3 regions of the Cytobacillus spongiae genome follow, and region 2 is predicted to be linked to each of the others. Evidence: riboswitches for the same ligand, from Rfam matches in the RefSeq annotation. Region 2 holds a riboswitch; each other region holds the start of a gene.
The links. Region 2 has a riboswitch for cobalamin ahead of LS684_RS01370 (ABC transporter substrate-binding protein). Riboswitches for the same ligand answer to the same signal wherever they lie in the genome.
Positions count from the first base shown of each region.

Region 1: it holds a riboswitch for cobalamin, as region 2 does, so the genes downstream of both, LS684_RS09125 (hypothetical protein) here and LS684_RS01370 (ABC transporter substrate-binding protein) in region 2, are expected to answer to the same signal.
Region 3: it holds a riboswitch for cobalamin, as region 2 does, so the genes downstream of both, LS684_RS04765 (GNAT family N-acetyltransferase) here and LS684_RS01370 (ABC transporter substrate-binding protein) in region 2, are expected to answer to the same signal.

Region 1 covers NZ_CP089997.1:1,801,410-1,804,691, forward strand. Annotated here, with positions in the region: gene LS684_RS09110 (DUF1287 domain-containing protein) at 1-120, opposite strand, end outside; gene LS684_RS09120 (GNAT family N-acetyltransferase) at 848-1,318, shown strand; cobalamin riboswitch at 1,377-1,563, shown strand; gene LS684_RS09125 (hypothetical protein) at 1,729-2,256, shown strand; gene LS684_RS09130 (ABC transporter substrate-binding protein) at 2,270-3,214, shown strand.
Region 2 covers NZ_CP089997.1:250,343-253,624, reverse strand. Annotated here, with positions in the region: gene LS684_RS01375 (FecCD family ABC transporter permease) at 1-283, opposite strand, end outside; gene LS684_RS01370 (ABC transporter substrate-binding protein) at 246-1,208, opposite strand; cobalamin riboswitch at 1,355-1,571, opposite strand; gene sfsA (DNA/RNA nuclease SfsA) at 1,635-2,384, opposite strand; gene LS684_RS01360 (hypothetical protein) at 2,577-3,282, opposite strand, start outside.
Region 3 covers NZ_CP089997.1:904,666-907,947, reverse strand. Annotated here, with positions in the region: gene LS684_RS04770 (hypothetical protein) at 1-58, shown strand, start outside; gene LS684_RS04765 (GNAT family N-acetyltransferase) at 633-1,202, opposite strand; cobalamin riboswitch at 1,345-1,521, opposite strand; gene LS684_RS04760 (hypothetical protein) at 1,585-2,004, opposite strand; gene LS684_RS04755 (LytTR family DNA-binding domain-containing protein) at 2,011-2,550, opposite strand; gene LS684_RS04750 (nitrilase-related carbon-nitrogen hydrolase) at 2,560-3,282, opposite strand, start outside.

The DNA.
Region 1 (3,282 bases), 1.6 Mb from region 2:
GGCTTTTTTGAACGGGTTTTCAAAAGAGATGCCAATTGAATTGATGATGATGCCATTTTGATAAAAGAGGACGAATAACAAGAGACCAACGGCAAACAAGCTAACTAGCAATCTCTTCATTTTTTCTCTCCTAACTTGGTAGATAATATGTAGACGTGTAGCAGTTAGAAAAAGTTTCCTTTATGTTTGTAATTGAGTGAATTTCATCATTTTAATTCCTTATGTCTATTGGATTTCAAGGCATGAAAAAAGGAGTACCTCCCTTACAATCGAATTAGTTAAGTACGACCAAAGAACAACTGTTGAACGAGAGAATGTCTATTTAAAAGAATTCTTCCAGTTAAACAATCTGAGACAGTGAAAGGGAAGAAAGACCAAACCTCATTTTGATTTGGTTACTGTTATTTACCATGAATCAAAATGAGCGGCAGATCGAATCAATCAACATTTGAACAGTTCACAACCAGTGGCAGCTTCATTTTTTTGACCCTGGTCAGGAAAACCCTGACGAAAACCCGTTGATTGGAGCGGAAGAAGCGAAGACTCCTGCGGGATCAAACGGACAAGTGAGATCTCCGAAGGAGCGAAGCGACGAGGAGGCTCAGCGCCGGCCCCGCGGAAAGCGTAGCGCCTGGAACGCAAATCAACAGCCTTGTTTTAAGATGAACTTATTTTAATAGAGCAGTTTCAAATCAGGGCTACCCTTCCTTCCTTTTAAAATAGTAATCATGAAATGATTCAGAATTATCCATTTTTCATTAAGTAATAAAAATAGTAAGTAAATCGATGACGAATGTATGTTCTTATGTTAAAATGTGGTTATTGAATGTTGAAGGGGATATGGAAGATGGGAAAAGTTTCGTTCGTGCATTTTTCGGATGTGTATTTGCCAAAATTACTTACGTTTGAACTTCCGGATGAGCAGGCGCAGTTTACGGCATTGCCTAAGGATAAAATCGAATCATTCGAAGATCAACACCGGATGGTTATTTTATATGATAATGAGCCTGTTGGATACTTTCTTTTACATGCTACAGAGCGTGTAAAGGATTATTCTGATCAGCCTAATGCCATGCTGCTTACGGCGTTGTCGATTAACTATGCGGAGCAAAGGAAGAGCTATGCGAAAAAAAGCATGATGCTGCTAAAGAAGTTTGTGCAAACAGAGTTTCCCGAATGTACGGAAATCGTCTTAGCTGTGAACCATAAGAATGTTCCTGCAAAGCAGCTTTATTTAGCAGTTGGCTTTGAAGATACGGGCATTAGAAAAGTGGGCTCAATTGGCGAGCAATGGGTGATGAGACTCAGAGTAAAGTAATTGTAAAATATTTCTTTGTTATAGAAAGCTAATTATAGTAAAATAAGTATTAATTGAATATGTATTGCAGAGATTGGGTGCTATGTTGATAGCATAATAGGGAATTCGGTAAGAAGCCGAAGCTGTTTCCGCAACTGTAAGTGCTGATGAAATAAGAAATGCCACTGTTTGAGCAACCAAATGGGAAGGCTCTTAAAGTAAAGTGAAGCACAAGCCAGGAGACCTGCCTTTTCTTGAGCGTATTTTGCTCTTCGGAATAAAGAGGATTGTACGGCAGCTTTTCTATGAAACAACTTAATCTGTTTACATAGCATTTTTCGCCGGCCAATGAACTTTGGGCGGTTTTTTTTCGTTGGATTAAAAGACGCTTCTTGCAGACTATTCAAATCGAACAATAGGGGGGCGAACATTTGGAAAAAGACATGCGGTTTCTTTGTTATCCATTTATGCGTGAATCGGTATCAACTGTAGATTTTGAAATTCGAACGGATTCCTTGACGACTCGTATTGGACAAGCCGCAGCCTTAACGAAAGATGTAGAGGTAGTCCATAATGATCTCATGTATTTATTGCCAAATGCTTATCATTTAAACGGGTCTGTTCGTGGAAAGGTAGCGATAACTGAAGAGAAGCTGAATCGATTAAGTGAGATGTACGACTATTATGTAAATGAGGTGGAAGATCAGATTGCTCATTTTCTACTTCCACAAGGAACGGAGGCAGCGTGTGTTCTTCATGTTTGCCGGAGTGAAGCGAAAAAGTCGGTACGTGCATTGCACAAAGTAAGCTTAGAGAGAGAAGTACCAGATATTTTGTTCGATTATGCTCATTTGCTTGCCAATGTACTTTTTGTCATGGCTGTATACGTAAACAAGCAAAATGGGGTCGAAGAAATTCCGTTTATTAGTGAATCATACCCTACGAAAAAGAAGAAATAGATAGGAGAACATGATGAAAACAAAACAACTATTCAAGTTTGTATCCATTATTATGCTTGTATTTTTTTTACAGGCATGCCAAGCAGCAGATGAGAAAACCACAGAAAAGTCAGAACCAAAAGTGGAAGAACCACAATCATATACTGTGACAGATGACTTAGGAAATGAAGTAACATTTGATGAAGTTCCAGAAACAGTGATTTCTTTACAGCCCAGCAATACGGAAATCCTATTTGAGCTTGGTGTGGGGGAGAAAATTATTGGTGTAACGGATTATGATCATTATCCGGAAGAAGCAAGTAAGATTGAACGAGTTTCTGATTCAGTGAATATCAATGCGGAGAAAATACTTTCTTTAAAGCCAGATGTGGTGATTGCTTACACGGTAGGAGAACAAGAGGCATTAAAGCCGATAACGGATGCTGGCATTCCTGTATTTGTTATTCAATCGGCAAGTTCCTTTGAAGATGTATACGGAGATATCGAGCAGTTGGCTGACGTAATGGGTGTAGCGGAAGTTGGGGAAGAAGTAGTCGAAGAAATTCAAGCCAATATGAAGGAAGTAGAAGAGAAGCTATCAGGAGTAACGACGAAGATGCCATTATATCTGGAAATCAGTCCATCACCAGATATTTACACAACCGGGATGAAGACGTTCCAGCAGGAGATTGTGGACCGTGCGGGGGTTGAAAACGTATTTGGTGATCAAGAAGGCTGGATTAAGGTAGCTGAAGAGGAAGTCATTTCTCGAAATCCAGAGTTAATTGTAACTACAGTAAATTATGTTGAAAATGCAGTTGCGGAAATCAAAGGGCGTTCGGGTTGGGACCAAATCAAAGCCATCCAGAATGATCAAGTCTTCTTACTAGATGCTGACGTTTTGTCTAGACCAGGGCCTCGAATTGATGATGCGGTAGAATTATTAGCGAAGACAGCCTATCCAGAGCTTTTTCAATAAGTAGAATAGGAGAGAGAAAGATCTAGATTTCTTTCTCTCTTTTTTATAGGGAAAAATAGGAAGATGCC
Region 2 (3,282 bases):
GAAAGGCTGCTCCTGCCATCGCAAGAGATGCTCCCACGAGACCCGCTAACAGCACTCGGGGTAAGCGAATATTTAAAACAATGTTTTCATACATTCCCTCTATAGAAGAAGTGTCAATTGGAAAAACCGCTGACAAGATCAGCTTAATAATGTCAAAAATAGGTACTGAAACAGTACCTATTGAGATTCCAAGTAGCAAGCTAGTGGTGAAGAATCCACAAGCTACTACATATGCAATTAACTTATTACTGATTAAAGACTTCTGGGTAGATTGTTTTTGCAAGCTCCTCTACTCCTTCTACGAGTCTAGGACCTGGGCGAGTCACCAGATCGGAATGAACATCGAATACCAGTTGATTCTGAATCGCACTTACACCTTGCCAGCCTTCTCTTGCAAGCACTTGTTGTACTGCATTCTCTGTATAATACCCATAAGTTGTAATAATTACCTCAGGATTTAACGAGATAATCGTTTCTTGTTCCAACATTGGCCATCCATCTAGATTACCTGCTACGTTTTTCGCATGAATAATAGAAAGCATTTCATCAATGAATGTATTTTTACCAGCTGTAAAGATTTCAGGAGCACCTGAGACCTCCACAAAAACGTTTTTCTCCTCTGAAACTTCTGCAACTTTCGTTTTAATTTCTTCCACTTTCGCTTTCATATCCGCAACCATTTGTTCTGCTTTTGCTTTTTCTCCAGTCGCTTGGCCAATGGTAATAATCGTTTCATATGTTGTTTCGAAGCTTGTAGCATCTTCTACTACAAAAACAGGTATTCCTGAATCCTTTAATTGTTGTAATCCTTCTTTTGAATTATGTGCACCTGATGCATGCGCTAACACTAGGTCTGGCTCTAAAGAGATGATTTTCTCTACATTAAACTCCATTCCACCGATTTTTTCCTTTGTCATTGCATCCTCTGGATAATTGTCAAAATCAGTTACACCGACTACTTCTTCTCCAAGTCCTAGCTCGTAAATAATCTCCGTATTACTAGGAATAAGCGAGACAATTTTCTCTGGTTTCTTTTCAATAACGATTTCTTCATCTAATGCGTCTGTTAATGTAACAGGAAAGGCAGCTTCTTCTTGATTAGCTTCTGTTTGTACCTCTTCCTTTACATCTTCCTTCTCTGTACCGCAGCCAGTCATAATCCCTACGGCCAATAGAAGAGTTAATACGATTGAATACCACTTTTTCATGTCTAATCCCCCTTGTCTATTTCATAAAACGTGAGTTGAGGAAATAAAAAAACATCTCCCATAAATAGAAGATGCTTGTATGACTCGTCATCGATACAAAAAACCGATAGATATGACCGTCACACACCTTCCCATCCTCGTAGGTTACTAGTGTATCCGATGTAGGCAGGTCTCCTGGCTCATGGTCATAGCAGACGCTACACCTTCCCGTACTTCTTGCCGTACAGTGGTATCAGTAGCTTGCTCCCATTTACAGTGGCGGGACCGCGTTGGAGTTACACCAACTTCCCTTTTAAGTCTTTTTTTAAAAGGGGAGGTTTCATCTACCTTCCCTTAAAAGACACCTCATCAATTTTTATTTATTTTTCCAATCACTTAAAATTACACTATAGCCTTGCAGAATTTGCAATGCTTTTTTCTAAAATTCTACAAATTTCTCTGTTCATCTGAAACGATAGGTGCTTCTACTGATAGTTGCTGCCCTATGAATATTTCCTCAAGGGTAATATGACAGGCCCTCCCATAGAGCTTTACCCCTGACTGACTTGCCTCAGCTAATGCATGAGAAAAAATAGGATCAATATGAGGAGCTGTTGTCACTTGCTCCACATCATCTCGTTGCGCAACGAATAAGATAGCTGTTTGGTATTTGCCTTCCTCTACAATTTGAGCGAGCTCCTTCACATGCTTCGCCCCCCTAGCAGTTACCGCATCCGGAAACATCCCTACCCCATTTTCAGCCAGCGTGACGCTCTTAACCTCTAATAAAAGCTGCTCCCCTGCTTGATTCTCAAGTAAGAAATCCCAGCGTGATTGACCATATGTATATTCTGACCTTATATACCTCCAAGCAGAAAACTCCTCAAGCAACCCTTCCTTTAATGCTATTTCAATGAGTTGATTAGGGAAGGTTGTATTAATAGATATATAGCCTTCTTTGACTGGGTTTTCACATAAAACTGCTGTCCATTTCGTTTTTCGATGCGGGTGATTGTTGCCAAGTACCCACACTTTATTTCCTGGAATGAGCAACTCCTTTAACCTCCCAGGGTCAGCCAAATGGACATCTGCTAAGTCCGATTCTCCTTCTATTCTCACCCGAATAATAAAGCGATTCGGCCTTTCAACAAACGTTGCTTCCTGCAGGATTTCTGGGAATGTAATACTAGCCTTCATTAGTAATCCTCCTTTACCTTGGAAATGATTGATTGTATTGTTTCGTTAAAAAATGAGTCCCGCTAAGAGATCAATGCAACACTATCACCATCATTTCTCCATTGTTTCCACTTTCGCTCTATTCCCCCTATAATCTGCACCATCAACTTCTCTCAAAAATTGCAAAAAAGCCTGGCACAGCAGCCAAGCTCTTTACAGATGTGTATAGACTCTCCATTGTTTTACTTTTTTATCGAAAACGAGCTTTGCATTACATTTATTGCTGGCTTCTTTTTCAAATGCATCATACATATCATCCATATTCGCATAATCACCGACTAGCCAAATGGGAATGACGATTCGTGACCGATTCTGCTCTGCATGCCGAAGTGAAATGACAATACCTTCCTTCATCATATCCTTAAGCGAGACAATTACCTCATCAGGGACGGCTGGAAACGACTTCCTTTTCTTAAATCCAAGTAGTGATTTCTCTAGCTTCATTTCTCCCATTTTACTTGAGATGACGTTTCCGACCATATAATAGAACGCATTCATATCTCTGTAGTAGGTTTTATTAAACCACCCATCATCGTGAGCTAAGTAGGCATATTTATTATTTAAATGGTTGTAAAACGGCAAGCGCAAATGCTCCTTTAAATGACTTAGATAAAGGAGCTCGGCTAGCTCTTGACCTGGTAGCTGATTTAACCCCTCCACCTCTTCAAAATCAATCCAGCAAAAGTCTCCATACCCGTAAACATCTTCCTCAATTAATTTACTCACTTTATCCGCTGGAACAAATTCATGGAGGGTATGTAAATTAAAATCCCCTTCATCAAAGCGATGCTTTAAAAGCAAGAGGTTGTTAAGCTTTTCAGGCACAGATACTGCAAATTCCGCAAATTCAATTCCATAT
Region 3 (3,282 bases), 650 kb from region 2:
AACGGCCCTGTATTATGAGCTAGTTAAGCGGAATTCAATATCTCCTGAAGGCAATTAGCTAACATTTGTTTAGATGGAAAAGAGCTTCTTCGGAAGCTCTTTTCCACCACATTCTGTTCTGAGCTTTCTCTAGCAACAGGGTCAAAGCAAATTGAAACCCACAAACGAGATTAATGTCCCTAGGTTTACCTAAAGCCCAACATCAATCCTTAAACAGCTTTCGTGACTCTTCTGGAACAAACACAACTTCTTGGATTTTATGGTCAGATGTTAGGTTGAGTAGCACCATTTCACCATTACTAAATTTCAGTAACTCGTAGGTCTGGAAACTCGTAGCACTGCTCATTCGTTGATATACTTGGTTTAGCACTTGTTCTGATAGTTGGTGCTCTCTTCCATCAGCAATGTAAGGCGAAATAATCTTTATATTATTCGTTCGAGCCGCTTCTTTAAACTGGATGCCTACTTCAACTGGACCTACTTTAGCGAACAGCACCTGATGGATGAGTAAATAGCATGAAGTTAAGACAGATAGATAACACCAAGACGGTTTTTCTTCGATTCATGTTTCATCACCCAAACTCATTTTCCCATTTATACCCTATAATCAACAGATATTTCAGACTTCTACTTTATTGCTTGGCTAATTTCTTAAACTCCTGATATTGTTCAGCCGTAATGCTACTTCCAATTCTAGCCATCATAAAGTTGGTTTCATAGAGGGCAATATCAGGATCTGTTGTTTCAAATTCGATGAATTCTGCTGACTTTAGTACATTTTTCAGAATTCTGCTATAAGGAAGCGGATCTCCATCTGTCATTCCCAGATCCCAGTGCCAACAATACTCCAATGACACAATGATAGATTGTACCATTTCATCTTCCTCAAATAACCCTTGTATAAGCCTTTTTCCTAGTCCTAAATTTCGAAAGGAAGGTGCTACCTCCATCACACCTACCATTTTAAGGTAGGGGAGTTTATGCCAGCGCTCATCCTCTTCTGGTGGAAGAATAATGGTGTATCCTACAATATAGTGCCCGGAGACAGCTAGGGTCATCATTGCATTTCCCCTCTCGATCGCCTTAATCATAGCCATTTGCTGATTTTCTGCTGGACGAAATCGGTTTAATTGTTCATGAAACGGAATCGTTTGTAACCTTCCTTTCATCTCCATTTGATCTTTAATCAACTCTACTTTCATAGTTCATCCCCCATTTCCATGAGGCAGAAAAAAACCACCTCTCTAATAAGAGAGATGGAAGATACACAACGTAGATTCATTAGCAAACAGACCTGTCGTCCCGCCAACACACCTCGTTGCATCTTCCTAGCTCCCGAAGAAGATACGACACATAAATAAGGCAGGTCTCCTGACTTGTGTTTCCTCCTACTCTAAGCCCTTCCCATCAGAAGACAGTGGCATGCTTATTTCGTCAACACTTACAGTTGCGGGAACAGTCCTGGATTTTCACCAGCTTCCCTTTTAAGTCCAAGTGGACACCTTATCTACCGGTAATATCATTATTTCATGTTGATACATTCTTTAAAAATATTGAATTTCCTGCCTATGAATAGGACTTTATCTATTCTTTGCCATTCTGTAATTTTTTCACCGATAAAAAATGCTGATACGCTCTAATCCTTTTATTAAGCTGATAAATTAATGGCCATGATAAGAGAAGAATCAATAACGCATAGCCATAAAATGCAGCTTCAAAGATGATGGCCCATCCACCGAAGAACAAATTCCCCATTAAATATATGAATAAAATTAACAATGACGTAATCATGTATTTTGTAATAAATGGAATCTTGCTACTTGTAAGTACTTTTACATGAACCCAAACAGAAATCACACAAGAAACCATGGCAATCACCATACTAAAGAAATAGCTTTCTACGGATGAAAATAAATTTTCTCCCATTAGAAAAAGAACGATTGCTCGGATCACCATACCTAAAACAGCTGATATGATAATTGCTTCTATAAAATATTTTTTCATCGCATCTTACCTCATTCCTAAAAACTCTTTAAACGGTCCAACAAAGCTTTTGGAAACTTCCACTTCTTTTTTTGAATGAACAAATTTGAGAAGCAGTCTGCGATTGAACCAAGGAATTATTTTCGCAACGGAATCAATGTTAACGATAAAGGAACGGTTTACTTTAATAAACCGTTCATTTGGCAAACGTTCCTCCAGTTGATAGAGTTTTTCTTTTAAACGATATACCTCTTTTGCTGTATGACATAATACGGCAGAATCCACTGCTTCAAAGTACAATACTTGCTCATGGTCAATCACATAAAATTCCTCATTGTGACTTCCAATAATTTTTGATGTAGCTGAGGTAGGGGCGAATGGCTTTAGAATTTCACCTAGCCTGTTCAGATCGTTCGGGTCGAACACAATGCATGGTAAAAAACCGCTATGAAGTCCCTCCTCCACCATGTAAAGATCCGCTTCTCGATAGATTTCTATTCCATATGGTTTTAATCGATTGATTAATTCCTCACGAATTTCATTTCTGCAAACAAGACCTACTCGCATTATAACTCCTTAATGATTCAGCTTTTTTCTTCGCTCCAAGCGATGTATATATACGATGGTTAGAGCTAATATCAGTATAATACAGCCAACCAAATATTTCCCGAACAATGAGTAAAAGGTCGTCACACCTTCTGTCGGAACGTGCCCCCTCATGACCCAGTGGTCTGTTGAGAAATGGTCCATTTTCGTTAAAACCTGACCTTTGTAATCGGTAATCATCGACATACCATTAACGGTTTGCGTAACAACATTCGCCCCGTTCTCAATCCCTCTGAAGTTTCCAACGATCGTATGGTAGGGAGAAAGTTCTCTCCAATCAGCAGATGGAATAAACAAGATATCTACCTTAAGCTCTCCAATTTGATCAACCACTGCAGGAAAATCCTTATCCCAGCATATAATCCCCGAAAGCCGGCCATATTCCGTATCAACGGTGGTCAATTCCTTATTCCCCATGACCGTATTTTCTACCGCATTGCCCCCATATTTATAATGCTCTAATGCTACATCTCCTTCAGGGTTAATGATATATAAGACATTTTCATTCGGTTCTTCCTCCGCTGTGAATATATAGGGAACGGTTAAAATGTAGACCTGATACTTCCTTGCAACCTTTTTTAGCTTATCTAAATACATGGATGTCTGTGATTCATCTATAACGATGACACCCTCTGAATGATGAATAATTTTGGCACCTGATTTTGCCTCAGCAACCGTCAATTCTAGCAGCCC